DNA from 4 places in the Mesorhizobium sp. B3-1-7 genome. Region 1 is predicted to be linked to each of the others. Evidence: predicted binding sites of a transcription regulator. Region 1 holds the regulator's gene; each other region holds the start of a gene.

Region 1 (7,249 bases):
GGCGCTCACCATGCGCAACCTGGCGATCTCGGCCATCGCCGTTATCCTTGTCTCGCCGCACGAAGTGGTCGGCCCAAGCTTCCAGATGTCCTTCGCCGCCACCGCCGCGCTGGTCGGCGCCTATGCCGGTTTTGCCGACTATCGCGCCGGCAAAACGACCGCGCCGCCGGCAAAGCGTTCGTTCCTCGGCTTCCTATCGCGAAAACTGGCGATCGGAGTGGGTGGTGCCGCCGTGACATCGCTCATCGCGGGCAGCGCGACATTGTTGTTTGCGATCTGGCACTTCCAGCGGGTGTCGCCGCTCAGCCTGCTGGCCAATCTGGCGGTCATGCCGATCGTCTCACTGATCGTCATGCCGTTTGCCGTGTTGAGCGCGCTGGCCATGCCCTTCGGCTTCGACGGCCCATTCCTTTATGTGATGGGCAAGGGCCTGACGGCGATGATCGCCATTTCGGCGTGGATCTCCGAGCGCTCACCGGTCGACGCCGTCGGGCTGATCTCGATCCAGTCGGTGCTGCTGGCGACGGTCGCGCTGGTCATCGCGACGATGGCCACCACCTGGCTGAGGCTTGCCGCCGTACCCTTCGCGCTCGCCGCGCTGCTGGCCATTCCGCATGTCCGCGCCCCGGATGTGCTTGTCTCGGAGGACGCGCATCTGGTGGCGATGCCGATCGGCGGCGGCGAGCTTGCCATCAACCGCACGCGCTCCAACGAGTTCACCACGGACAACTGGAAACGGGCGCTGAAAGCCGAGGAAATCGTACCGCCGGAGACGTTCGCTAAAGACGCCCTCGACATCGCCGATCCCGTCGACCTGCCGCCCGGCTCGCCCTTCTACTGCATCGGCGACCTCTGCATCGGCCGGCATCCTTCCGGCGCCATCGTCGCGCTCACCGAGAATCGCGCCAGCGCCCGGCCTGCTTGCGGTTTCGCCGACCTCATCGTCATCGACGACGCCACGGCCTACAACCCATGCCGCGATCCGCGCGTGCTTGTCGTCACCAAGCGGCAACTGGCACGCGACGGCAGCGCCGCCATCTTCTTCGATCCGCAATCGGCAACCGCGCGGCCAATCGTTCGCTACGCGGTCGAAGAACCGTACCGACCCTGGCACGAGCAGCGGAAATACGCGCGTGAGGCGAGGGGGCTGCCGCCCTATCAACGACCGGAAAAGCCGGCGGTCGCGCCGCAGCCTACAGAATAGGTGGCACGCAGTTCCGGCGAAGACCGCCGCGCGGTTCTGCTCAGTAACGGCGGATGAGTCCGACGAGCTTACCCTGAACCTTGACCCGGTCCGGTCCGAAGATACGGGTCTCATACGCCGGGTTGGCGGCTTCGAGCGCGATCGAGGCACCCTTGCGGCGGAAACGCTTCAGGGTCGCCTCCTCATCGTCGACCAGCGCCACCACGATCTCACCCGGGCTTGCCGTGTTGGCATTGCGGATGATGACGGTATCGCCGTCGAAGATGCCGGCCTCGATCATCGAGTCGCCCTTGACCTCCAACGCGTAATGCTCGCCGCCCATGATCATGTCCGGCGGCACCGAGATCGAATGCGTCTGGTGCTGGATAGCGTCTATCGGCACGCCGGCGGCGATGCGGCCCATCACCGGAATGGACACGGCCGAAACAGCGTCGTCGTCATTGCTGGGTGTCGGCGTGCGAGAGGGCGCCGCCGGCTTGACCTGGCGGCCAAGATTGCCCTGGCCGCCCTGGATGACGCTCGGCGAAAACTTTCTCGCGGCATTCAGGCCAGGCGCGATCGAGTCGGGCAGCCGCAGCACTTCAAGCGCGCGCGCCCGGTTCGGCAGCCGGCGAATGAAGCCGCGTTCTTCCAGCGCCGTGATCAGCCGATGGATGCCCGATTTGGAGGCCAGATCGAGCGCTTCCTTCATCTCGTCGAAAGACGGCGGAATCCCGCTCTCCTTGAGGCGTTCATGGATGAACATCAGCAGTTCATGTTGTTTGCGCGTCAGCATGGCGGCCCCCTTGGGTTCTGAAACCGGAATCAGAAAAACAAACCCAGAACAAACACTATCTGTTCCAGTTGTGTTCCGCAACCGTTTAAAGTTTAGTGAATTTGTTGAGGCTTCGGAAACAATGTTGCATCCAAGGGATACCTGGCCGAGTCAGGTCAGCGGTGTCATTGATTCCGCTCGATTATGCGGCCCTCCTTAAGCTGAAGCGCGGTCCAACACCATCACAAAGGCGCGGGCGGGATTGCTTCGGCTCTTGCGCGAACGTGCTTCACCGTGAACGAAACGGACCCAAAATGCCAACTTCGGCAATGATTCCGATCCATGGTCTTCGCCGTCTATGGACCAGCTAACATAGCGCAGAAGGTTCTTGCCGTGGCACGGACGGTGGTGAGACAACCGTCCTTGGCCAGCCGTGAGAGGCGCCATGCCGAAATGGAGGCGGCAGCATGATGGGGGGAATTCCTGATCTCGCCGAGACCGAGGCGATGGATGCAGCGGATCCGCTGCGCGCCCTGCGCGATCGCTTTGTCCTGCCGGAGGGGGTGATCTACCTCGACGGGAATTCGTTGGGAGCGGCCTCGCACGCCGCATTCGACGAGTTGCGCAAGGCAGCTGCCGAGGAGTGGGCGCATGACCTCATTCGTGCCTGGAACAAGGATGGATGGTTCGACATGCCGGTCGAGCTGGGCGACCGGCTCGGACGCCTGATCGGCGCGGCGCCGGGCCAGACCGTGGTCTGCGACACCACGTCGATCAACATCTACAAAGTGCTGCACGCGGCGATGGCGATGCGGCCGGACCGAACCGTGATCGTTGCCGAGGGCGACAGTTTTCCGACCGATATCTATATGGCCGAAGGGGTGACCTCGACCGGAAAGAACACTGTCCTGCGCCTGGCTGGCGTGGACGCGCCGAGCATCGAGGAACTGATCGACGAACGCGTGGCGGTGGTGTTGGTCAACCACGTCAATTACAAATCCGGCGAGTTGCGCGACATGGCGGCGCTTACGCGCATGGCGCATGACGCCGGTGCGCTGATCGTATGGGATCTCTGCCACAGCGCGGGCGCCATGCCGGTAGAACTTGACAGGGCAAGCGCCGATTTCGCCGTCGGCTGCACCTATAAATATCTCAATGGCGGGCCAGGTTCTCCTGCCTTCATCTATGCGGCCGAGCGGCATCTTGCCGATGTGCGGCAGCCGCTCAGCGGGTGGTGGAGCCATGCACGGCCGTTCGCCTTCGAGCAAGCCTATGCGCCAGGCACCGGCATCCGCCGATTTCTGTGCGGCACGCAGCCGGTCCTGTCGATGCGGACGCTGAAAGGCGCGCTCGACATCTGGAACGGCGTTGACCTGGCGACGGTGCGGAGGAAGAGCATTGCGCTGGCCGATCTGTTCATCGAACTCGTCGAGGCACGGTGCGGCGGTTACGATCTTACGCTGGAAAGCACCCGCGACGGCGCCAAACGCGGCAGCCAGATTTCCTTCATTCACCAGCATGGCTACCAGATCATGCGGGCCCTGATCGAACGCGGCGTGATCGGTGATTTTCGGGCGCCGTCGACCATGCGCTTCGGTTTTACCCCGCTCTATGTCGGCTACAGGGATGTCTGGAATGCCGTCGAAGTGCTCGAGGACATCTTGCGGACCGGCGTCTGGCGAGAAGCCCGCTTCGCGGTCAAGACAACCGTTACCTGACCGCGGCGATGCCAATCAAAACCACTCGACATTGAGCTGATCGTGGAGGGGCCGTTGCTCGGACACCGTATTGCCGACTGGGACAACGCCTATGCCAACGGCGCGAACATCGCCGGCGGCGACCGCTGGCCCGCGGCTTGGGATCAACCGGCGCGGGCCTTTCGGGAAAAGCTGCTGGCGCAAGGCAGGGCGCGGTTCGATATCGTGTACGGCGAAGCGCCGCGCAACCGGTTCGATCTGTTTCTCCCACCTGCTGCGCCAAAGGGGCTCGTCGTGTTCATCCATGGCGGTTACTGGATGGAATCAGACAAGACCTCCTGGTCGCATCTGGCTGGAGGTGCGGTCGGCCACGGTTTTGCCGTCGCCATGCCCTCTTACACGCTTTGCCCGCAGACCAGGATCAGCGGCATCGTCAACGAGGTTGCGGCAGCGATCGAGAAGGCGGCAGCGATGATCGATGGTCCGCTGGTGCTGACCGGGCACTCGGCCGGCGGACATCTCGTCAGCCGGATGGTGACCGCGGCCTCGCCGCTGTCGTCCGATGTGTCGCGGCGCATACGCCAGGTTGTTTCGATCTCAGGCCTGCACGACCTTCGGCCGCTGATGTTCACCGCACTGAACGAGACCCTGAACATCGACGAGAAGGAAGCGTTGAGCGAAAGCCCGGCTTTGCTGCGGCCTCGGCGGGGAGCCCGCATCACCTGTTGGGTCGGCGGCGGCGAGCGTTCGGAATTCCTGCGCCAGAGTACATTGCTTGCCAACATCTGGACCGGGCTCGGCGCCACCACCGGTTCAGTGGTCGAGCCGGACCGGCATCATTTCAACGTTGTCGATGGGCTCGGAGATCCGGATCATCCCCTCACTCGGGCACTGATCGCCGAATAGAGCAATTCGGCGGTGTGAATGGTTTCGGTCGAGAATTGCGTTAAAACGGCGGGATAGACCGGCTCAGCGCAGCATCAGAACGTTGCATTCGGCGCCGGCCTGCGCGGCGGGCGCGAAGGGCTGGCGCACGATCAGGCCGTTGGCGTCGGCAAGCATGCGCAGCATCGAGGAGTCCTGGATGCCGAAAGGCATCGCGACCAGGGTGCCGGCGTCCTCGCGCACAACGGCGCGCACGTAGTCCTGCCTTAGATCGTTGGCCTGCATCGCAGCGCCCAGCCGGGCCGTTCGCACGTCCTGCCGGTGATCGCGGCCGCCGAGCCTGGCAAGCAGCGGCTTCAGGAAGAGTTGCGAGCAGACGATGCTTGCCACCGGATTGCCGGGCAGGCCGATGCAACGGACATTGCCAAGCCGGCCAAACATCAGCGGTTTGCCGGGGCGCATGGCGATCTTCCAGAAGTCGAGCTTCATGCCTTCGCCGGTCAGCACGTCATGGATCAGGTCGTGGTCGCCGACCGAGGCGCCGCCGAGCGTGACGATGACGTCGGCGTTCGCCTCGACCGCTTTCCTGACCAGCGCGGCGATCGCCTCCTGGCGGTCGGCGGCGATGCCGAGATCGAGCGCGCGCGCGCCGACCGACTGGGCGGCGGCGACGACGCCATAGGCGTTGGACGAAATGATCTGGTCGGGGCCGAGCGCGCTGCCTGGCGGCAGCAATTCGTCGCCGGTGGCGATGATCGCAACCAGCGGCCGCCGCACGACGTTCAAGGCGGGGTGGTTGGCTGACGCCGCCAGCGAAAGGGCCGCCGCGTCGAGCGCGCGGCCTTTTTCGAGCAGCAGGTCGCCCTGGCCGAAGTCGAGCCCGCGGCGACGGACATTGCGTCCTTCGGCGGTCGGCTCCGTCACTTCGATCTGGCGGTTGCCAAGGTCGCGGACGTTTTCCTGGATGACGATGGTGTCGGCGCCTTCAGGCAGCGGCGCGCCGGTAAAGATGCGCACGGCCTGGCCTTTGCCGACGGTTCCGGAGAAACCGCGCCCGGCGGGCGCCATGCCTATGACCTCGAGTTCAGCCGGCGCTGAAGCGACATCGGCGGATCTTGCGGCATAGCCGTCCATGGCCGAGGCGTTGAACGGCGGCTGCGTGCGTAGCGCCACGACCGGCTCCGCCAGGACCCGGCCGGCCGCGTCAGCCAGCGGAATGCTTTCGCCGGGTAATGGCGCAGCACCGTCCAGCAGGCGTTCGAGCGCTTCGGCGACCGGGACCAAGGCCATCAGGCATCCACCTTGTAGTCGCCGGACTTGCCGCCTGTCTTCTCGACCAGCCGGATGCCGGAAACCACCATGCCGCGGTCCGCCGCCTTGGCCATGTCGTAGATGGTGAGGCAGGCGACCGACGCCGCGGTCAGCGCCTCCATCTCGACGCCGGTCTTGCCGGTGACGCGGGCAAGCGCGGTGACCCTGAGGCCAGGCAGCGTGCGGTCCGGCTCGATCTCGACGGCAACTTTTGTCAGAAGCAGCGGATGGCAGAGCGGGATCAGCTCATGCGTTTTCTTCGCGGCCATGATACCGGCGATGCGGGCTGTGCCCAGCACATCGCCCTTCTTGGCATCGCCTGCGAGAATCATCTCCAGCGTTTCCGGCCGCATCGAGACAAAACCTTCGGCGATCGCCGTGCGGATCGTCTCGGCCTTGTCGCCGACATCGACCATATTGGCTTCGCCCTTGGCGCCAAGATGGGTGAGGGCCATCTCAGATGGCCTCGGCCGCTGCCTTGCCTGTCAGCAGAAGCTCGGTCGCCGCGGCCACGTTCGCTTGCCGCATCAGGCTCTCGCCGACCAGGAAGGTGCTGATGCCGGTCTTCTGCATCCTGAGGCAGTCGCCGTGGGTGAAGATGCCGCTCTCGCTGACCAGCAGGTAGCCGCCCGGCACCATTCGCGCCAGCCGCTCGGAAGTCTCAAGGCTGGTCTCGAAGGTCCGCAGATTGCGGTTGTTGATACCGATCAGTTGCGACGACAATTTTAGCGCGCGCTCCGTTTCGGCCTCGTCATGCACCTCGATCAGCGCGTCCATCCCGAGTTCGAAGGCGATAGCTTCCAATTCGCTCGCCAGAGCATCGTCGACGCTTGCCATGATGATCAGGATGGCGTCTGCGCCCCAGGCTCGTGCTTCGTAGACCTGGTAAGGGTCGAATAGGAAATCCTTACGCAATGCGGGCAGGGACACCGCCTTGCGCGCCTTGGTGAGAAATTCCGGCGCGCCTTGGAAGGATGGCGCGTCGGTCAGCACCGAAAGGCAGGTCGCGCCACCTTTCTGATAGGCCTTGGCCAAGGCTGGCGGGTCGAAATCGGCGCGGATCAGCCCCTTGGAGGGGCTGGCCTTCTTGATTTCGGCAATCAACGCGAAGCCGCCGCCCCGGCGCTTGGCCTCGAGCGCAGCAAGGAAGCCGCGCGGCGGCTCGGCGTCCCTGGCCTTCGCCTTGATCTCGGCGAGCGGCATGGCGAGCTTGGCTGCCGCGATCTCGTCGCGCTTGTAGGCTTCGATCTTGCGCAGGATGTCCGACAAGGCCTTATCCGTTCGAAATCTCGACGAGCTTGTCCAGCACGCCAAGCGCGCGACCGCTGTCGATCGCTTGCGCCGCCGCCGCGATGCCGTCGGCAAGCGTCGTCGCCTTGCCGGCCACGACCAGCCCGG
Region 2 (7,249 bases), on a different contig from region 1:
GGCCAAGGATCTGCTGGAGAACAACCCCTCGCCCACCGAGGAGGAAATCCGCTTTGGCCTCGCCGGCAATCTCTGCCGCTGCACCGGCTATGACAAGATCGTGCGCGCCGTCCAGGACGCGGCCAACGTGATGAAGGGAGCCTGATCATGAACTTCGATCCGCGCTACTCCGGACGCAACTTCTCCTCGGTCGGCACGCGGCCGATCCGCCCCGACGGCATCGACAAGGTGACCGGACGCGCCCGCTACGGCGCCGACTTCAACATGGCCGGCCAGTTGGTGGGCCGCGTGTTGCGCAGCCCGCACGCGCACGCCATCATCAAGAAGATCGACACCTCGAAGGCGGAAAAGCTCGCCGGCGTGAAGGCGGTGATCACGGCGAAGGACCTGCCCGACCTCACCGATGGCGATGCCGCCATGTATGACATCCTCGACAATTCGATGGCGCGCAAGAAGGCGCTCTATGACGGCCATGCGGTGGCCGCGGTGGCGGCGATCGACGCCCGCATCGCCCGCCAGGCGCTGAAGCTGATCGAGGTCGATTATGAGGTGCTGCCGCATGTGACCGACGTCGACGAGGCCGCGCAGCACCACGCGCCGCTGATCAACGACCAGGTCTTCACCGAGGGGCTGGAGGAAAAGCCGGCAAAACCCTCCAACGTCACCAAGCGCACGCAGTTCGGCCATGGCGATGTGCACAAGGGTTTTGCCGAGGCCGATTTCATCATCGAGCGCTCCTTCAAGACCGAGCAGACGCACCAGGGCTACATCGAGCCGCATGCCTGCGTGGCGAGCGTCAACCCGGACGGCACGGCCGACCTGTGGGTCTGCACGCAGGGCCATTTCGTCTACCGCCAGCATTGCGCCCAGTTGCTTGGGCTGGAGGCCTCGAAGCTGCGCGTCACCTCGTCGGAGATCGGCGGCGGTTTTGGCGGCAAGACCCATGTCTGGGCCGAGCCGGTGGCGCTTGCGCTGTCGCGCAAGGCCGGCCGTCCGGTAAAACTGGTGATGACCCGCGACGAGGTGTTTCGCGCCTCGGGCCCGACCAGCGCCACCTCGATCGACGTCAGGATCGGCGCGAAGAAGGACGGCACCATCACCGCCGCGGAAGCGACGCTACGCTATAGCTGCGGCCCCTATGCCGGCTCCTGGGCCGAGATCGGCGCGATGACGGCGTTCGCCTGCTACAAGCTCGAAAACGTCAAGACCGTCGGCTTCGAGGTGCTGGTCAACAGGCCGAAGACGGCGGCCTATCGCGCGCCGTCCGCGCCGATGGCGGCCTTCGCGGTGGAAAGCTCGATCGACGAGCTTGCCCGCGAGATCGGCATGGACGCGGTGGACTTCCGCATCAAGAACGCCGCGCAGGAAGGCACCCGCGCCTCCTACGGCCCGGTCTACGGGCCGATCGGCATCGGGCCGACGCTGGAGGCGGTGAAGAAGCATCCGCACATGAAGGCGCCGCTGAAAGCCAACCAGGGGCGCGGCATGGCCTGCGGCTTCTGGTTCAATTTCGGCGGCCAGACCTGCACGGACTTGAACATCGGCATGGACGGCTCGGTGTCGCTGGCCGTGGGCACGGTGGATGTCGGCGGTTCCCGCGCCTCGCTGTCGCTGGTGGCGGCGGAAGAGCTCGGCATCGACTACTCCAACGTCAAGGCGATCGTCGCCGACACGTCATCGCTGGGCTACAACGACATGACCGACGGCAGCCGCGGCACCTTCTCCTCCTCGATGGCGACGATCTCGGCCGCCCGCAACGCGATCAAGATTCTGCGCGATCGCGCCGCGCAGATGTGGGATATCCCGGTCGACGACGTAGTCTGGGAAAAGGGCCATGCCATCGCCAAGGGCGAGAAATACGGCAATTTGTCGCCGCTGTCGCTGAAGGACATCGCGGCCAAGTCGGGCACGACCGGCGGCCCGATCGCCGGCCATAGCGAGCTCGTCGCCGACGGCGCCGGCGTCTCCTTCGCCACCCATATCTGCGACATCGAGGTAGACCCCGAGACGGGTGCTGCCCGGGTGATCCGCTACACGGTGGTGCAGGATGCCGGCAAGGCGGTGCACCCGACCTATGTCGAGGGCCAGTACCAGGGGGGTGCCGCGCAAGGCATCGGCTGGGCGCTCAACGAGGAGTATATCTACGGCAAGGACGGGCGGCTGCAGAATGCCGGCTTCCTCGACTACCGCATCCCGGTCTGTTCCGACCTGCCGATGATCGACACGCAGATCCTGGAAATCCCCAACCCCAACCACCCCTATGGCGTGCGCGGCGTGGGCGAAACCTCGATCGTGCCGCCGCTGGCGGCGATCGCCAACGCGGTGTCGAACGCGGTGGGCGTGCGCATGACCCACATCCCGATGTCGCCGCCGCGCATCCTCGCGGCGCTGGAGGCGGAGCGGGAAGGCTGATGCCGAAAAGCGCGAAGCGGTTTTCGGCTCCCACCCGATGAGGACCTAATGGTCGCCGTCACGCTCTGGGGCTCGCTCAGCGCCGTCGCCGGCGGCAAGGCCAAGCACGACATCGAGGCCAAGGACATCAGGGAGCTGTTCCGCAAGCTGGCGGAACAGTATCCCGGGATAGAGCCGTGGATCGACCGCGGGATCGCAGTGGCGATCGACGGGGTGATTTATCGGGATACGTGGGGGAAGGAGCTGCCGGAGGGGGCAGAGATTTTTCTGCTGCCGAGGCTGGCGGGGGGATGAGTGGGGGCGCTCCAGCAACTCTTCGCGCCTTGCGGCACTAGCAGCTAGCCTTTGTCGCTTCGTTGCTACGTCAGAAAGATTTTTGTTCCCTTTTTGTTCCATAGATGATATAGTGGTAGGCATATTTTTGGCGCCCGCCGTATCGCGAACAGAGCGTCTCGCAGCTTTTTTGGTGAATTACGACTGGAAAGTTGCGAGAATTTCGACGAGGGTTTGCGAGTAGTTTGGCGGGAGGCTCAAATGGTAGACACAGTTTTCCATGTTGCAATACATCATCTTCAACGAGTTAGCGATGTTTACCAAGTTATACCCGGCAATGGCGCGATCCCAGTATCACGAACAGCCAAACGCCTCGTTGATGAATTGCAAAAATTATATGGACGCCGCCCGTCGAAAGCCCACGGCAAATTTTCGACGGATTCAATCAACTATCCTACCTCGGCGAACCTGCAGAATTACCTCGATGGAAAATTGACCTTTGGAGAGGTCACTTTAGCTCTTATGGCGACGCTGCAGAAGCAAGCGCAAGCGAAGTCAGCATCTACGGGTGGTCATGTATTTTTCGCGCATTTTGAGCGAGAGGGATCACAATATTTTCTTGTTGCGATCGTAACCGACAAACTGAGCGCCGCGTTAACGCAAGGTGACAATCTGGAGGACGTAACGCATCTTGACATTGAAGGCTTTCGTTTTGCGGGGCGAGTGAACCTGTCGGGCTGGGCAAGTGCTGAGGAACGATACATTGGATTTCTCAAAGGAAAGGGCTCCGTTTCTGAATACTTCAAGGAATTCCTGGGGTGCGATACGACGATCTCAAACCGCGTTGAGACAACTTCGCTCGTAGAGGCGTTGAAGGCATTTGCTGATAAGCAGAATTTTGACTTGAGTCGAAGGGACGATTTTATGGAGCGTGCCTTAGATATCTGCGACCGCGATGCCCGCGCCGGCAAACCTATCGAATTCACGACTCTTGCAAATGAGCTTTATCCCGAAGACCCCGAAACCTTGACGGAGGTTCTTTCCGATCGGAAGGTGAATGATGGATTTGTTGCGGACCGGCGTGCCCTGAAAGGCTTGGTGAATTTCAAGAAAAAGACGCCCAATTGGTCGGTTGAGTTCGATCGTCGAGCATTGCACTCGGGCAAGGTTCGGTACAACCCAAAGGACAATGCAATTACGCTGCTCGATGTACCGGACGACTTCAAACGAGAACTGACCGAAGAGTTGGCCGGTGACTAGAGCTCTCACATGGAATGATTTGCTCGATATTTACCGAGAGACGACGTGGCTCGGCGGCGAGAGCGCACGTGTTAGAATAGCTAACGACGGTATCTTAGATACATTCCAACTGGTCGAAGTATCCGACAGAGCAGAAGCCGATGCGAACCTCGCAGCGCTGGTTGACCTTGCAAAGGTTAAGGTCGGGGACACCATTCAATGTCGAGTAGGATCGCCACGGCTATCGCTAGGCGTACTGGCTGATGACTGGGACACCTTTCTTTCTGCGCCGGATGCAAGGATTAGAGAGCCGAACGCATACTTCATCAAAGAGGACGAATCCTACAAGGATATGGCTCCGCCTTCCCCGCGAGTAGCCAACTACCGATCGATGCTGGATTTCATTAAGCTACTCGCCAACGCAGCTCTGTTTCTGGACGTCGAGCGTCAGACGCTAGTTTATTTCAAGGATAAAAAGGTTGAGATACCCATCCGGTTCTCGGCCGCAAATCTTTCGCTCCTGGATGGCAATAGCCTGAATGCTCTTCGAGAGGCACTTGACGGGAAGGTCCACAGCGAACAGCGCTTAGCTATTTTTTCAGACGCTATTCTCACACTTGCCACCTCGCAGGCCATGGACAACCGCTTTCTTTATCTGACACGGAATGTGGACGAGCTAAGCCGTCGCGTCACAGATGGTTATCGCCTATTCGCTTCTAGCTTCTCTTATACAAAAATTCGTGGTGATGTTGAAGCGGCACAGTCTGATTATATTGGGCGAATACACAAAACGTTCGTCGATATTCAGAGCCAGCTTCTTGGACTTCCGGTCGCAACAGTGGTCGTCGCAACGCAACTTAAAGACGTGTCCGGATGCGGCGTGGCAGCATGGGCCAACTTTGCAGTGATAGGAGGAGCATGGCTCTTTGCCCTGCTGCTCATTGGCTCTTGCATCAATCAATGGTTCACGCTTGCAGCCATTAAGTCTGATCTGAAGCGCCAACGACTCAAGTTGACCCGAGACTTTTACGAGATTAGCGCTCAATTCAATGATATTTTTGACGGGTTAGCGCGGCGTATTAGCTGGTATATAGCGGTTTTAACGGTGATAGGTTGCGTGGCGATTGGTGGTGCCGCCTTTGCCACACTTGTTTTTGAAAAAGTTACGGACGTAGACCTGTTTTCCACCTGCATGCCTTGAGGTCGCGTACTGCTGTGGCAAGAAGTCTCACAAGCATTTTCTACTACTACTGATTTATCTATCTTCCGTTGACACTCCGCTGGCTGCTGGTTGCTCAAGGAGTTTGACATCTTCAAGGTCTTTTGGCTCCCCAACCGTTCTTTTGTGCTCAATCAGTAACAGGCGATTTAATATCGGGATGGAGATGCCATCGACCTCGTATACTTCCGCCGTGCAATATGCGTCTTGAAAATTAAGCCCCGGCGCGAAGCTAAGCACGTCAATATTATGTTCTCCCGTAACTTTGAAGTGACCAACCCTATGATCCAACAGCTTCGCCTTGCCGTTCGGGTCCGCCCCCAAGGCCGGTATCGCAGCCATCAACCGGTCGATCATCAGGGGATCCGCGCCGACGAATAGATCGACGTCTCCAGTTTTCCGCGCTGGGCGATGATACTTAACTGCTACCCCTCCGATCACAACGAACGGAACTTCGTTGTCCGTCAAGTTGTGTTCCATCCATCGCAATTGGTGTGGGTGAAATAAAGCCATCGATTACCTTAAGCGCGAGAGTCAAAGCGACAGTTACATTACGATTGTGTCGGCCAATTCCGCCGAAGCCCCCCCTCACACCCCCAGCGTAGGCTCGGTATTCACCTCCAGCGCTTCTTCCGCCTCGTCCTCCTCGCCGAGCACCTCGCCATGCACGCCGAGCGCGCGGCCGATCCAGATCGGGTCGATCAGGTGGTCGCGCTTGGGGTTGGTGGTGTTGGGGTGGATGAGGATGCTCAGGCCGCCGTGGTTCAGCATCAGCCAGGGAACCAGCGAGGCGAAGATTTCGGTGGCAAAGGAGACCTGGTACATGGCCTGCTCGTGCGGGCCAACCGGTTCGTCGCGCCAGTTGCCGAGCCGCACGCGAAAACGCTCGCCGATGCGCTGGCGCAGCCATTCGGCCTGCCGGCGCTGCGCCGCATCGCCGTAATAGATGTGGGCGTGATAGCTGGCGATCTCCGCAAGCGGTCTCGGATCGTGCGGCGTGGCTTCGGTCATCGCTGCTCCCTCCCCGGTGGTTCCGGTCTGTCGTGCGCAGCGGAACTCTATGCGGTTCTTCGTTGCCTGGAAACGGCGAGCCGCTCTACAGACTGTTTAGCATCGGCGCGTTTGGCGCGTGATCGCAGACGCCGGCGCTGCCCCCACTCCGTCTCGGCGCTGCGCGCCGAGCCACCTCTACCCCCACTTTGTCTACGCTATGGACACATCTTCTGTGACTGGCGCGACTGATCAGGCCGAGGCTTGATTGCCACGTGGTTCCCCCAATCCGTCGCTGCTTCGCAGCGCCACCTTTCCCCCCTCCGGAGGGAAAGGAAGGGAACGTTGCTGGACGAGCGTTGACGGCAAAAAGCTTGGCGCCCTTCCTCTACCCCGTCGATCGGGGGAGAGGTGGCTCGGCGAAGCCGAGACGGAGTGGGGGTCGACCAGCGCTACATTAGACAATGCATGCGCCAAGCTGCCATGTACGCTATCGCCAAAGGCCAGCCGCGTGGAATGTGTGCATGCCGTAGGGGGCGAGGAACGCTAACCGCCAAGGCCGCGACCTCGGCCGGCCTTCTTGCCGCTCAGCCGCTCGACCGCGTCGACGATCAGGTCGCAGAATTTTTGATGGTCGAGCTTCATCGCCACGCTGTGGCGGAAGTTCACCTGCTCGCTCGCCGTGCCGCCGAAATGGCGCATGCCGCCCATCTTCTCGAAATTGCAGACCGTCATGCCCCTGGTCCAGCGTCCGGCGGTCTCGACGCGGATGTCGGCCTTCTGCGTGGTGAAGACGCTTGCGTCGATCATGGCCGCCACGCAGCAGGCGTCATGCACGGCGGGATATTCGATCTGCAGGAGGCCGCCATGCGTGGTGGCGATGAATTCCCAGATATCGAGGATGAACTTGGCGATCGAGCCGCCGGCGGCGCGCACCCTGTCCTGCAGCTCAGGCGTGGCCAAAGCCTGGTGCGTGAGGTCAAGCCCCACCATGGTGACGTCCCAGTCGGCGCGGAACACCACGTCGGCCGCCTCCGGGTCGGCATAGACGTTGAACTCGGCCGCCGGTGTGATGTTGCCGCGCGTGAAGCTGCCGCCCATCGCCACCACCTTCTT
Region 3 (7,249 bases), on a different contig from region 1:
CGGCGATCGGCTTCATCAACGGCTATATCACCATCCGCTTCGCCATCCCCAGCTTCATCACCACGCTCGGCATGCTGTTCATGGCGCGCTCGCTCACGGTCGTGGTCTCCGGCGGTTTCCCGCCGCTCTTGCCCGCCGACCTGCCCAACTGGCTGTTCACCTCCTTCGTCGGGCCGGGCAACATGTTCCGCATGTCCTTCCTGTGGTTCGTGGCGGTCGCGGTGCTGACCTCGCTGATGCTGTCGCGCACCAATTTCGGCAACTGGATCAAGGCCACCGGCGGCTTCCTGCCGGCCGCCGCCTCGATGGGCATCCCGACCGCCAGGGTTAAGATCGTCTGCTTCATGCTGTGCTCGGTGCTTTCCGGCTTCGCCGGCATGCTGCAGGTGCTGCGGCTGGGCTCGCCGCTGCCATCGATCGGCGAGGGGATGGAGCTGCAGGCGGTCGCCGCCGCGGTCATCGGCGGCGCCTCGCTCACCGGCGGCATCGGCACCGTGATGGGCGGCATCATCGGCACGACGCTGATCCGCGTCATCGACAACGGGCTCGTGCTCAGCCACGTCGACGCCAACTGGTTCAAGTTCGCCATCGGCTTCCTCACCATCTTCGCCGTCGTCGCCAATGCCTGGATGCGAAAACGCGCTAAGGCGATCAAGATGGAGGGCTGAGCCGTGGGCGACGCGATCATCTCGGTGCGCGACCTGCACAAATGGTATTCCGGCGTGCATGCGCTGAAGGGCGTCTCGCTCGACTTCAAGCGCGGCGAGGCGCTCGGCCTTGTCGGCGACAACGGCGCCGGCAAGTCCACGCTGATCAACATCCTGTCCGGCGTCCACCGTGCCGACCAGGGCGAAATCCAGGTCGAGGGCAGGGCGGTCAGCATCGCCACGCCGCGCGACGCCATGGATCTCGGCATCGAGACCATCTACCAGTACAACTCCATGGTCCCCACCATGTCGATCGCCAGGAACCTGTTCATCGGCCGCGAGCCGACCCGCTTCTCGATCCTCGGCGTCGGCATCCTCGACCAGAAGAAGATGGCAGAGGAAAGCATCCGCGCCATCGCCAATGTCGATCTGCATTTGCGCTCGCCCGAGGCGCTGGTCGGTGAGCTCTCCGGCGGCCAGCGCCAGGGCGTCGCCATCGCGCGCGCCATGCATTTCAAGTCGAAGGTGATGATCCTCGACGAGCCGACCAACCATCTCTCGGTCAAGGAGACAAACAAGGTGATCGGCTTCGTGCGCGGCCTGAAGGAGCAGGGGGTGACAGGCGTCTTCATCAGCCACAACATGCATCACGTCTTCGACTGCTGCGACCGCATCGTGGCTATGGCGCGCGGCGAGGTGGTGCTGGACAAGCGTATCGAGGATACCTCGATCGACGAAGTCCATTCCGTGCTGTGAGGAATAGGCGATGAAGGCGCTCGTTGGTCGTAAGGTGCTTCTGACGGGCGGGCTGGGCTCGCTCGGCCGGGCCCAGGCGGTGGCACTGGCGCGAGCCGGCGCGCGCGTGCTGTTGCTCGACCGCCCTGATGCCACGGGCGCGGGGGAGATAGTCGCCGGGTTGGCCGGCGAGGCCGCAGGCGACATTGCCTTCATAGGCTGCGATCTCAACCGGCTGGCCGAGGCGGAAGCGGCGGTTGCCGCGCTTGCGGCGAAGGAAGGCGGCATCGACATCCTGATCAACAACGCGGCGCTGATCATCAACCGGCCGTTCGAGGAATTCTCGCTCGCCGAGTATGAGGACCAGATCCGCGTCAACTCTTCGGCCGCCTTCGCGCTGGCGCGGGCCTGCGCTCCAGGCATGAAGGCCAAGGGTCACGGCAAGATCGTCAACTTCTGCTCGATCACGCTCAACGGCCGCTGGGACGGCTACGTGCCCTATGTCGCGTCGAAAGGCGCCATGCTCGGCCTCACCAAATCGCTGGCGCGCGAGCTTGGGCCGCATGGCATCAGGGTGAATGCCGTATCGCCGGGCGCGGTGGTCTCGGAGGCGGAAGAGCGCGTCTTCGGCGATCGGCTGAAGGAATACAATGACTGGATTCTCGCGAACCAGAGCCTGAAGAAGCGCATCGAGCCGGGCAACGTCGCCGATCTCGTGCTGTTCCTCGTCTCGCCTGCCTCCGACATGATCAGCGGCCAGAACATCGCCGTCGACGGCGGCTGGTGAGGGCTGGCATGGTTGAGCTTCGCGATGGCCGCGCGCGGCTCGTGCTCGCGCCCGACAAGGGTGGCGCGATCGCCCGTTATGATGCGCTTGTCGGCAGTGCGCGGGTTCCGCTTTTGCGGGCAGGGGACGGCGCCGGCGCGTCCGGTTGCCAACTCCTCGTGCCGTGGTCGAACCGCATCTCCGGCGGCGGCTTCACCTTCGACGGCCGCTTCCATGCCATCAGGCCGAATGTGCCCGGTGAAGCCTTTCCGATCCACGGCGACGGTTTCCAGAAGCCCTGGCGGCTTGCCCGCCATACCGACACCGAAGCCGAGCTGATGCTCGATGACGGCGCGATCGGTCCTTACCGCTACGCGGCCTCCGTTGTGTACTCGCTACACGACGGCGCTCTCGAGGCCCACCTTACGGTGGAGAACCGTGCCGGCATGCGCTTGCCCTATGGCCTCGGTTTCCATCCCTGGTTTCCGCGCGGCGCCAGGACCACGCTGAAGGCGAAGGCAGGGCGGGTTTGGCTGGAGGATGAGCGCCATTTGCCAACGGGCGTCGCGCCGCTTGCTGAGCATCCGTGGTGGGATTTCTCGCGGCTCTCGCTTTTGCCGGCGGGTTGGGTAAACAACGCCTTTGTCGGCTGGGATCGTCGCGCTACCATCGTCCAGCCGGCGCAGGGGATTGTGCTTGAGCTGGCAGCCTCGCCGGAGCTGGACGTGTTCATCCTCTATTCCCCGTCGCATGATGCCGGCTTCTTCTGCTTCGAGCCGGTGTCGCACCCGGTCGATGCGCATCATGGCCAGGGGCTGACGGTGCTCGATGATGGGGCGACGATGAGTGTGACGATGCGGCTGGATTGGGTGGAGCTGGGCGCAGGCCCCTTTACAACTCCTTCTCCGCCAGTTCCCTGAACCCGTCCGGCACCGAGCGCGCGCCTTCCAGCGCCACCGTGCCGTAGCCGACGGCCTCCTTGCCGAAGCGCTGCCGGATCTTGTCGATGGCGCGGTCTGCGCCGAAGCGCGCGAGACCTTTTCGGCTGCCGGGCTTGAGCTTCTCGTCCGCCAGGCCGAGCGGCAATTCGAGCTGCAGCTCGGTATGCTCCTCCAGATGCGAGACCGAGATGGCGAGCAGCGAGATGTCGCGCTCACCCGGATGGGCGGCCAGCACGCCGCGCACCAGCTCCTCGGCGATCTCGGCCAGCATCGCGGTCGCGTGGATCGGCTGCTCGAGCGTAATCGAGCGGCTCACCGCGCGCATGTCGGCGAAGCGCACGCGCACCGTGACCGTGCGCCCCGGCCGGTCCTTGGCGCGCAAGCGGCTGGCGACGCGGTCGGCCAGATGGAGCAGCGTCGGCACGAAGACGCGCGGCAGCGCCGGCTTCCTGCCCAGCGCCGATTGCGCGCCGGCCGAATGCGCGCGCCGATGCGTCTCGAGCTTGCGCGGGTCGCGGTTCCAGGCAAGCGCGGCAAGCTTCTGGCCGGCGGCATGGCCGATCAGCCGCTCCAGCGCCCCGCTATGCGTGCGCGCCAATTGCCCGATCGTCTCGACGCCGATTTCCGCGAGCCTGGCCTTGGTCGCGGGGCCGACGCCCCACATCAGCGTGACGGGCAAATCGTGCAGGAAGGCGAGCTCGGTGCCGGGCTCGACCACCACCAATCCGTCTGGCTTGGCGACCTGCGAGGCGATCTTGGCGAGATGTTTTGTCCGCGCCACGCCGATCGAGATCGGCAGGCCGAGCTCGGCCTTCACCCGCGCGCGGATTTTTCGCGCGATCTCTTGCGGAGGGCCAAACAGATGCGTGCAGCCGGCGACGTCGGCAAAGGCCTCGTCGATCGAGATGCGTTCGACCACCGGCGTGAAATCGTCGAGCACCTTGATCGCCGCATCGCCGAGACGCTGGTATTCGGAAAAATGGCCGCCGACGAAAATGAGCTGCGGGCAGAGCTCGCGCGCCTTGCGGCCGGACATGCCGCCGCGCACGCCGAAGACCTTGGCCTCATAGGAAGCCGCCAGCACCACGCCGCCGCCGACGGCGATCGGCTTGCCGCGCAATGACGGATCGAGCAACTGCTCGACGGAGGCGTAGAAGGCATCGAGATCGGCATGCAGGATGGTGGCGGCAGCGGCGTCCTTAGCGAGCATCCTGCGCTCCCGTCTGCAGTGCCCGCTTTGCCGCGGTGCAGTATTAGATTTCTCTGTTGGAAAAGGCTGATTTAGGGAACATAAAGAGAACAAAAGCAGTCTAGTGTCAAGGCCCCTATGAGCCTGCTTTCTGTGTCTTCATACAAATGAATGAGCCTGCCTCATTCATTCGAATGAGGCGGCGATCGCACCTGCGAACGGGATCAAGGTGACGTCGCCTTGATCCCGCAGCTTGGCTGGTGCAGCTTCATAGCCGCCCATCGGCTGGATCCGGCCTATGCTGGTTTGGCGTATTGCTCGGCGCTCAGCACCTCGATGCACTGGAAGGGCTGATTGCCTTCCACCCAGGCGTCATGGCCCGGCGGGATGGTATAGGACGTGCCGGCCTCGAAGGTCTTTTGCGTGCCATCGGTCATGCGCACGGTGATCGATCCGGACACGACGTAGCCGACATGCGAGACCTGGCAGCTGTCGGTCTTGACCACCGGCTTGACGCATTCGGACCATTTCCAGCCCGGCTGCATGTTCATTCGCGCCAGGGAATAACCGGGCAGCCGGACGATTTCGACGCGCGTCTTGGCGGGCGCGCGGACCTCGTCGGGAGTGTTGTGCGATTTGGATTCGAGTTTTGTCACCTGCATTGCAGCTTCGGCCATGGCATCCTCCCTTGTAAAAGCGGAGCCCGACGTTGCGATCGTCGGCGACCGCTATCCCATTCATTCATACGCCTTATCATAAGGTATTGCTAATGTAATAAGGGCCGCGGCTGGCTAAAGGCCGCGCTTCGGGCAACGGTCCCGGGTCATGTTCGGACCGAAGTCTCACCCGCCGAACGCAGAGGCCCGAGGCGCCGATTTCCGGGAAACAACAACGGCCCCATTTCATTGGCTAGCAAGCCGCCGGACAAAGTCCCTTCATCGGCGGTTGACGATGGGTGCCCGCCATTCCTGCGATATGGCGGGCATTCCTTTCGCCCTGGAAACTCTCTTGGAGTTGCTGGCCGTGCAACCCGGCAACGTGATCGCGAACCTGTTTGCCGCGCTGCTTTTGGCGGGATTGATCGGCGGCGTCTTCCTCCTCTTCGGCAGGCCGCTCTGGCCACAACGCCATGCCCAGATGGTGGTCCTTCTTCCGATCGACACGATGGCCACCAGATCGGTGCGCAAGGCCTGTGCCGAGCCATGCCTACCTACTCGCTTCGATCTCAAGCTTGCGCCCGTCAGGCCATCCGCCGAACGCAGGCGAGGGAACCAGTCCGCGCCTCGTACCGTTGATTGAGCGAAGGGATGGCGCAGGCGGAGGCCGCCATGCATAATTTCGAACTCATCGATCTTTTGTGCGTCATCGACGCATGTGCGAGCGACCTGTCTGCCGGGCGCCTGGTGCCGATGTCGAAGGCCGTCGAGGAATTTCGCGTCCTGACCGGCGATTTCGTCTCGTCGGATGCGGATGCGGCCAACGCCTTGACGCAGGTCGCGCTCGAGCGCGGCTGCGCGGTGCTCTTCGACGAGCAGGCGGGCGCGGATATCATAGGCGAGTTGTGATCTTCCCTAGAAGCAATTCCAGGAAAGGCGCGAGCGGTTTTCCGTCCGGAATTGCGTTCAAAGGGATGACGAGATTGGCGTTCATTTCGCCAGGGTGATCATCCGTCCCGCATACATAGCGCGGTTCCCAAGCTCGGCCGTGCAATCCGATTTAACGGCGGAGCTCCCCGTCATTGCGACAGTGTCGCCGACCAGCCGCAGGCAACTGCCCTCGGCGTTCATGTCCGAATTTCCGGCATAGGTGATGGCAGCGTCCGGGGCGTAGATGAAACCGCTCACCACCGAGCCGGATCCGCCGTTCAGCGTCAGCGCCTGGGTGTTGCCGCGCGCCTGGTAGATTGTGATGCCGGCGTAGGGGCCGCTGGCCGGCGGCGACAGGTTCACCTGCTCGTTGGCGTTGATGATGAGCTGCGAGTTCTCCATCAGGAAGATCGTCACGCCCTGGCCGCTCAGGCTGCCGTTGCCGCCTGGCTTTATGGTGACGTTGCGCATGATGTAGGTGCCCGGATTGAGGGTAATATTTCCCGACAGCGTCTTGTCGCAGTAGGTACCCGGCGAAAGCGTTATTGTCTTGCCGTTCGGCACGGGCAGGCAGAGCGTGTAGGGAGGCGGAACGACGTCGGCCAGCGGATCGAACGAGGCATACTGGTTTTCCTGCGGCGCGCCGCAGGAAAGGGTGGCGCTGGGCGGCGTCAACCCTTGCGTGCCGCCGACTGTCGAGACGCAGCCAGCGCTGACGATCGCCGAGCCACCCCGGCTGACGGCGTCGGCGGCGTCCGAATTGGCCGCGATCACGCAACCGCTCATCGCCACATTGGTGGAGCCCTGCAGGCTGACCGCACCGTCGGCATTCTGATCGAGCGCGAGCACGCAGGCCTGCGCGCCGGGCTTGATCTTGACCGAGGCGGAGCGCGTCGCCGGCCAGGCCGGCATGCCGGGGACGAAGGCCGGTCGGCTTATGCTCGACGACACCGAAATGAAGTAGGCGCTCGGATCGCCGCTGGCCCCGGCCTGGAAGGCGGCGACGCTGCCCGCATATTCCTGCGCGTCGGCGGTGCTCATATTGGCCGCGAAGAAGGTCTGGCCGAGTTGCTGCACATCGCTCGCCGACATGCTCGCCTGGTATTTCGTACCGATTGCAAGGTCGGCCGCGTCAAGCGAATTCTGCAACTGCGCGGCGTCGTCGCTGGTGCCGATCAAGTTGATGGACCCTGCCAGGGCAAGCATCAGCGGCACCATGGCCACCGCGGTCGCGACCGCGAAGTTGCCGCGCCTCGAAGCCCAGAAACGTGCAAACATGGAAGTCCGCCCTCGTCGTATATGCGAAAGTGATAGGCACGCTGTCTCTACGGGCGATTTCCAAAAAAGATAAAATGCGGAAAGTGCTAAAATATATGGTTTTACTA
Region 4 (7,249 bases), on a different contig from region 1:
TCCCGGAATCTATTTTGCCGGGCTCGATTTTGCGTCCACGCGCCGGTCGGGCACCGTTATGGCCATTGAAGACGAGGCGCGTCGATTTGTCGGCCAAATATCAGCTCGGACGTGATCCGATGACGGGTGAAGAGGTCACCTATCCGAATCGAATTCAGGAGGGTAGACGGCCCACAATCGGTGAGGACGCGCCTCTCGGAGCTTTGTTGCTCGGGCGGGCCGGGAGTTTCGAGGGTGGGACTTTGGGGCGGCCCTTGAACCGGCCTTCAACCGTTCGATGCGGTTGAAGGCCGGTCAGGCGGTGCAGGAGATGGAGCGCTTCTCGTCCGCAGCCTCGACAGCCTAATCTGTCGCGAAACGCCGAAAGCCGCCTTTCGGCGACCTCGGTCTTCTTCAAATCGGCACCATAAGCGACACTGGAACTGTTCGGCCTCAAATTTCCACCGTAAGTAAGTGTCGGTCTCGGTCAAAACCTGTCCGAGGATGACGAAGGGATGGGTCGGTTCGGCTAATCTCAGGCGCAGCGACGACCATCAACGACAGCCACCACCCGTCAGGACATCGTGTCCAGCTTGCGCTGCATGGCCGCAATCTGCGCCTTCAATTCCTGCAGATCGTCGCCCTTTTCTTCCTTCTTCGGCGGCTCGGCCGGTGCTGCCGAATTGCCGCCGGCGGGCGGGAACGGCGTGAACATGCGCATGGCGTTCTGGAACATCTCGACATTGCGTCGCGTCTGTTCCTCGAGCGCCTTCATCGGCGTCTTCATCATGTCGATCGGCGTCTTGCCGAAGGCGCCCTTGAGCTGCTCGCGAAATCGCTCCTGCTCCTTGGAGAAGGCGATCATCGACTGTTCGAGGAAGCTCGGCACGATCATCTGCATCTGATCGCCGTAAAAGGAGATGAGCTGGCGCAGGAACGGGATCGGCAGCATGTTCTGCCCTTCCTGGTTCTCCAGCTCGAAGATGATCTGCGTCAGCACCGGGTGGGTGATGTCATCGCCGGTCTTTGCATCCTGGACCGTGAACTCCTCGCCCTTCTTGACCATCTCGGCCAAGTCCTCGAGCGTCACATAGGTGCTTGTGCCGGTATTGTAGAGCCGGCGATTGGCATACTTCTTGATGACGATCGGGTCGTCTTTTGCGGCCATCCGTATCCTCCCCAGGACACCGGCACCTCTAGGAGTAAGCGGCCGGTAACGATTGCGCCCTTTAACCAAGATACGCGCAAAAGCGTCACAATTCCAAGCGGTTTGTGCACTGCGGCATCAATTAATGCTGCACAGCCATTGCAAAATCCGCCGCATGGCCAACGTCACGTTACCGCGACTGGCGCGCGCTCTGCTTGCCGCGCATGGCGGTCATGCCCATTTCCGGTTTGACTCAGGGTTTCGAACGGGCAAGAAAGTCCTAAAGCGATCTCGAAAATACGACACCTCGAAGTCTGGAGAAGAAAATGTCCGCTTCCAATTCCATCGTCGTCGCCAGCGCCGCCCGCACCGCGGTCGGCTCCTTCAACGGCAGTTTCGCCGCCACGCCGGCGCATGAGCTCGGCGCCGTCGTCATCAGGGAACTGCTAGCGCGGGCGAATGTCGAGGCGGCGGAAGTCGACGAGGTCATCCTCGGCCAGGTGCTGACCGCCGCGCAAGGACAGAACCCGGCTCGCCAGGCCTCGATCAATGCCGGCCTGCCGAAGGAGACCACCGCCTGGGGCCTCAACCAGGTTTGCGGCTCGGGCCTGCGCGCCATCGCGCTCGGCATGCAGCAGATCGCCACCGGCGACGCCAAGGTGATCGTCGCCGGCGGTCAGGAATCGATGTCGATGTCGCCGCACGCCGAGCACCTGCGCGCCGGCGTCAAGATGGGCGACTACAAGATGATCGACACCATGATCAAGGACGGCCTTTGGGATGCCTTCAACGGCTATCATATGGGCAACACCGCCGAGAACGTCGCCCGCCAGTTCCAGATCACCCGCGAAACGCAGGACGAGTTCGCCTTGGCCTCGCAGAACAAGGCCGAGGCCGCGCAGAAGGCCGGCAGGTTCAAGGATGAGATCGTCGCCTTCACCATCAAGGGCAAGAAGGGCGACACAACAGTCGACCAGGACGAGTACATCCGCCACGGCGCGACGCTCGACGCCATGACCAAGCTGAAGCCCGCTTTCGACAAGGACGGCACGGTCACCGCCGCCAACGCCTCCGGCATCAATGACGGCGCCGCCGGCGCGCTGCTGATGACCGAGGCCGAGGCTGCAAGGCGGGGCATCACCCCGCTGGTGCGCATCGCCTCCTGGGCGACCGCCGGCGTCGATCCGGCGATCATGGGCACGGGTCCGATCCCTGCCTCGAAGCGGGCGCTGGAGAAGGCCGGCTGGGCGGTCAAGGACCTCGATCTCGTCGAGGCCAACGAGGCCTTCGCGGCGCAGGCCTGCGCAGTCAACAAGGGCATGGGCTGGGATCCCTCGATCGTCAACGTCAATGGCGGCGCCATCGCCATCGGCCATCCGATCGGCGCTTCGGGCGCCCGCGTCTTCAACACGCTGGTCCACGAGATGCGCCGCCGCGGCGCCAAGAAGGGCCTCGCCACGCTTTGCATCGGCGGCGGCATGGGCGTGGCCATGTGCGTGGAAGCGCTGTGAGTTCAGCGAGTAGCGAATAGGGAGTAGCGAATAGGGAAGAAGAAGCGTCGCGCGGCGGGACATCGGACCCCTACTCGCTATTCGCTACTCTCTATTCGCTCAGACGAATTTAAAGGGAGGACCACATGAGCAAGGTAGCAATCGTCACGGGCGGATCGCGCGGCATAGGCGCGGCGATATCGGTCGCCTTGAAAACCGCCGGTTATTCGGTCGCCGCCAACTATGCCGGCAATGACGAGGCGGCGCAGAAATTCAAGGCCGAGACCGGCATCCCGGTCTACAAATGGTCCGTTGCCGACTACGAGGCCTGCGCCGCCGGCATCAAGCAGATCGAAGCCGATCTCGGCCCGGTCGGGGTGCTGGTCAACAACGCCGGCATCACCCGCGACGCCATGTTCCACAAGATAACGCCCGCGCAGTGGAAGGAAGTCATCGACACCAACCTCTCCGGCGTCTTCAACATGACGCATCCTCTGTGGAGCGGCATGCGCGACCGCAAGTTCGGTCGCGTCATCACCATTTCCTCCATCAACGGCCAGAAGGGCCAGGCCGGCCAGGTCAACTACTCGGCCGCCAAGGCCGGCGATATCGGCTTCAGTAAGGCTCTTGCCCAAGAAGGCGCGCGCGCGGGCATCACCGTCAACGTCATCTGCCCCGGCTATATCGCGACCGAAATGGTCAAGGCGATCGACGAAAAGGTGCTCAACGAGCGCATCATCCCGCAGATCCCGGTTGGCCGCCTCGGCGAGCCGGAAGAGATCGCGCGCTGCGTCGTCTTCCTGGCGTCCGACGAGGCCGGCTTCATCACCGGCTCGACCATCACCGCCAATGGCGGCCAATACTTCGCCTGATACCCAACTTCGCCTGATACCCTTTTGCGCCGAGGCGGCCCCGACGTCGGAGCCGCCTTTTTGCCCCGTCGACAAGCTCGGCGCGACACCTTGCCTCAATTCGGCACGCAAAGGTTAACGGCAGCAGCCTCCTTTATGCGCAACTCCGCCAACAAGCTGTGAATTCTCGGTGGGTAAGCTGTGGATAACACCATATCTAGGGGTGAACAAACCGGGAAAATAACCGGATCGCTGATTCGTCGCCGATTCGTTCTGGCTTTGACCGGAAAGTTAACGGCGGACGGCGCAAACGTCACCGAATTCGCTAAAAGCGATTAAGAAAAATCAACAATTTCATAACTTTGAGGACAAGGCTCAAGTCGACCGCGACCGTTGCCCGGCAAAAGTTAACGGCGGTCTCGGCCCGACGGGGCCACGCAGGAATCGGGCCAATTCAGCGATTCAGCATGTGGTGAGACTCGCCGTCAAAAAAACCACATATAGCCGTGAACAAAACCTGAATCAGAGCGAGTCAGCGATTCGTCGCTGATTCGTTCCAGACTCGTTCCAGCCGTTAACAACGATCGATTTTGCCCACCCCGGCCCGCTCTGCCTGTCGCCAAAGGAACATTCCGCTTTCGCTTCACGCCCGAAGTCCCTATGTGTCGCCTGTCACACGCGGCGGCACCGCCGTGCTTCAGACTACAAGCGGCAGAAACCTTATTTCCGAGCCGATGAACATCCAGCCGAAACACTCCCAGCCGCTGATCCTTTCGGGCCGCGACGTGACGGCCGTGTTGGGCCCCACCAACACCGGCAAGACCCATCTCGCCATCGAGCGCATGGTCGCGCATGAGACCGGCGTCATCGGCCTGCCGCTCAGGCTGCTCGCCCGCGAAGTCTATGCCCGGGTCTGCGAGAAGGTCGGCGCCCACAAGGTGGCGCTGATCACCGGCGAGGAGAAGATCGTGCCTGCCGGGGCGAAATATTCGGTCTGCACCGTCGAGGCGATGCCGCGCGAAACCGACGCCGCCTTCGTCGCCATCGACGAGGTGCAGCTCGCCGGCGATCTCGAACGCGGCCATATCTTCACCGACCGCATCCTGCATCTGCGCGGCCGCCAGGAGACGCTGCTTCTCGGCGCCGCCACCATGCACGGCATCCTGCAGCGCCTGTTGAAGGGCGTGTCGGTGGTGACGCGGCCGCGGCTTTCGCATCTTGCCTATGCCGGCTCGAAGAAGCTCACCCGGCTGCCGCGGCGCACCGCTATCGTCGCCTTCTCCGCCGACGAGGTCTACGCCATCGCCGAGCTGATCCGCCGCCAGCAGGGCGGCGCGGCCGTCGTCCTCGGCGCGCTCTCGCCGCGTACCCGCAACGCGCAGGTGGAGATCTTCCAATCCGGCGATGTCGACTATCTCATCGCCACCGACGCCATCGGCATGGGACTGAACCTCGACCTCGACCATGTCGCCTTCGCCCAGAACCGCAAATTCGACGGTTACCAATACCGCAACCTGACAGCCGCCGAGCTTGGCCAGATCGCCGGTCGTGCCGGCCGGCACCTGCGCGACGGCACGTTTGGCGTCACCGGCCAGGTCGATCCGTTCGACGAGGATCTGGTCGCCAAGATCGAGGGACACGACTTCGATCCGGTGAAGGTGCTGCAGTGGCGCACCGCCGATTTCGACTTTTCCAGCCTCGATGCGCTGAAACGCTCGATCGAGGCCAATGCGCCGGTCGAAGGGCTGACCCGCGCGCTGCCGGCCGTGGACGCGCAGGCGCTGGAGCATCTGTCGCGCGATGGCGACATCCGCGCTTTGGCCACCGGCAAGGAGCGCGTGGCGCTGCTGTGGGAAGCCTGCGCCCTGCCGGACTACCGCAAGATCGCGCCGGCCCATCATGCCGACCTCGTCGCCTCGATCTACATGGACCTTGCGCGTCACGGCCATGTCGATGAGAATTACATGGCCGAGCAGGTGCGGCGCGCCGACACGACGGACGGCGATATCGACACGCTCTCGCACCGGATCGCGCAGATCCGCACCTGGACTTTCGTCTCCAACCGCCCCGGCTGGCTGGCCGATCAGCTACACTGGCAGGAAAAGACGCGCGAAATCGAAGACAGATTGTCGGATGCGCTGCATGAGCGGTTGACGAAACGCTTCGTAGACCGCAGGACTTCCGTCCTCATGCGGCGCCTTAGAGAAAATACCATGCCTGAAGCCGAAATCAGCCCTACCGGAACCGTCCTCGTCGAAGGCCATCATGTCGGCGAGCTGCAGGGGTTCCGCTTCACCGCCGACCAGAGCGCCGGCGGCGAGGACGCCAAGGCGGTGCGCACCGCCGCCCAGAAGGCGCTCGCGGCCGAGTTCGAGGCGCGCGCCGAACGCTTTGCCGCTTGCGCCAATGGCGACCTGGCTTTGGGCTCGGACGGCGTCCTGCGCTGGATCGGCGCGCCGATCGGTACGCTGGTCGCCGGCGACGAGGCGCTGAAGCCGCGCCTGATCCTGCTTGCCGACGAGCAGCTGACCGGGCCTGCCCGCGACAAGGTCGCGGCGCGCGCCGAGCGTTTCGTCAATTTCCAGATCGAGTCGCTTTTGAAGCCGCTGGTCGACTTGAAGAATGCCGACCAACTCACCGGCATCGCGCGCGGCATCGCCTTCCAGCTGGTCGAGCATTTCGGCCTGATCAATCGCCGCGACATCGCGGAGGAGATGAAGTCTCTCGACCAGGAAGGCCGCGCGGCACTTCGCCGCCTCGGCGTGCGCTTCGGCGCCTACCATGTCTTCGTGCCGGCGCTGATCAAGCCGGCGCCGGCCGGCCTGGTGACCTTGCTCTGGGCGCTGAAGAATGACGGCAAGGACAAGCCGGGCTTCGGCGACGTGGTGCATGCGCTGGCCTCCGGCCGCACCTCCGTGGTCATTGACCCGGCCTTCGACAAGACCTTCTACAAGCTCGCCGGCTACCGCAATCTCGGCCGCCGCGCCGTGCGCGTCGACATCCTGGAAAGGCTCGCCGACCTCATCCGCCCGGCGACCAACTGGAAGCCTGGCCTCGGCCAGCGTCCGGACGGCGCCTATGACGGCCACGCCTTCATGGTGACGCCGCCGATGATGTCGATCCTCGGCGCCACCGCCGACGACATGGAGGAGATCCTCAAGGGTCTCGGCTATCGCTCCGAGGCGAAGCCGGCCGCCGAGGTGAAAGCGAAGCTCGACGCGCAGGACGACGCCGCCCGTGAAGCGGCCGCGGCCAAGCTCGCCGCGGAAGAGGCCGCTCGCGCCGCGCAGGCGACGGAGGCGCCCGCCCCCGAGGCCGCCACCGTGGCAACGTCCGGCGAGAGCCCGGAGACGGACAGCACCGAAACCCATGCCGCGGAGACCCCGGCTGAGAGCGCGGCGGAGCCTGTCGACGAAACAAGCGGACAGGAGACACTGGCCGCGGAAGCCACGGAAACCGCGGCGGGAAGCGAACCGGCGGCGCAAGGCGATGAGCCGGCCGGCGAGGCCGTGACGAAGGAAGGCGTGCCCTTGGCTCAGGCCGAGTCCTCGCAGACCGAAACCCCGGCCGAGAGCGCGGCGGAGCCTGTCGACGACACAGCTGGACAGGAGACCGTGGCCACGGAAACCATGGCGGCAAGCGAACCGGCAGCGCAAAGCGATGAGCCGGCCGGAGAGGCCGTGACGGAGGAAGGCTTGCCCTCGGTTCAGGCCGAGTCCTTGCAGACCGAAACCCCGGCCGAGAGCGAGACCCCCGCATCGACTGAAATGACGACGGAAGCC

Evidence for each region. The regulator LexA, encoded in region 1, represses DNA repair genes until DNA is damaged. The targets are predictions, from matches to a motif close to TGTTCNNNNTGTGTTCNG.
Region 2: FJ417_RS27915 (nucleoid-associated protein) is a predicted target of LexA. The motif match lies at 2,790-2,807, and genes of this name have one in related genera.
Region 3: dinB (DNA polymerase IV) is a predicted target of LexA. The motif match lies at 4,374-4,391, and genes of this name have one in related genera.
Region 4: FJ417_RS07450 (helicase-related protein) is a predicted target of LexA. The motif match lies at 4,020-4,037, and genes of this name have one in related genera.

The regions. Positions count from the first base shown of each region.
Region 1 is NZ_VFTL01000005.1:76,596-83,844, reverse strand. It holds gene FJ417_RS05725 (ComEC/Rec2 family competence protein) at 1-1,204, shown strand, start outside; gene lexA (transcriptional repressor LexA) at 1,245-1,979, opposite strand; gene kynU (kynureninase) at 2,429-3,676, shown strand; gene FJ417_RS05710 (alpha/beta hydrolase) at 3,731-4,561, shown strand; gene glp (gephyrin-like molybdotransferase Glp) at 4,625-5,830, opposite strand; gene moaC (cyclic pyranopterin monophosphate synthase MoaC) at 5,830-6,306, opposite strand; gene trpC (indole-3-glycerol phosphate synthase TrpC) at 6,308-7,120, opposite strand; gene trpD (anthranilate phosphoribosyltransferase) at 7,125-7,249, opposite strand, start outside.
Region 2 is NZ_VFTL01000042.1:3,095-10,343, reverse strand. It holds gene FJ417_RS27930 ((2Fe-2S)-binding protein) at 1-145, shown strand, start outside; gene FJ417_RS27925 (xanthine dehydrogenase family protein molybdopterin-binding subunit) at 148-2,412, shown strand; gene FJ417_RS27920 (MoaD/ThiS family protein) at 2,461-2,706, shown strand; gene FJ417_RS27915 (nucleoid-associated protein) at 2,947-3,945, shown strand; gene FJ417_RS27910 (hypothetical protein) at 3,965-5,125, shown strand; gene FJ417_RS27905 (hypothetical protein) at 5,180-5,623, opposite strand; gene FJ417_RS27900 (DOPA 4,5-dioxygenase family protein) at 5,732-6,154, opposite strand; gene FJ417_RS27895 (nucleoside hydrolase) at 6,680-7,249, opposite strand, start outside.
Region 3 is NZ_VFTL01000042.1:50,110-57,358, forward strand. It holds gene FJ417_RS28130 (ABC transporter permease) at 1-668, shown strand, start outside; gene FJ417_RS28135 (ATP-binding cassette domain-containing protein) at 672-1,403, shown strand; gene FJ417_RS28140 (SDR family oxidoreductase) at 1,414-2,169, shown strand; gene FJ417_RS28145 (aldose 1-epimerase) at 2,178-3,068, shown strand; gene dinB (DNA polymerase IV) at 3,040-4,299, opposite strand; gene FJ417_RS28155 (cupin domain-containing protein) at 4,575-4,955, opposite strand; gene FJ417_RS28160 (hypothetical protein) at 5,230-5,577, shown strand; gene FJ417_RS28165 (hypothetical protein) at 5,607-5,843, shown strand; gene FJ417_RS28170 (TadE/TadG family type IV pilus assembly protein) at 5,925-7,142, opposite strand.
Region 4 is NZ_VFTL01000006.1:200,110-207,358, reverse strand. It holds gene FJ417_RS07470 (hypothetical protein) at 1-115, shown strand, start outside; gene phaR (polyhydroxyalkanoate synthesis repressor PhaR) at 554-1,147, opposite strand; gene FJ417_RS07460 (acetyl-CoA C-acetyltransferase) at 1,453-2,637, shown strand; gene phbB (acetoacetyl-CoA reductase) at 2,763-3,488, shown strand; gene FJ417_RS07450 (helicase-related protein) at 4,202-7,249, shown strand, end outside.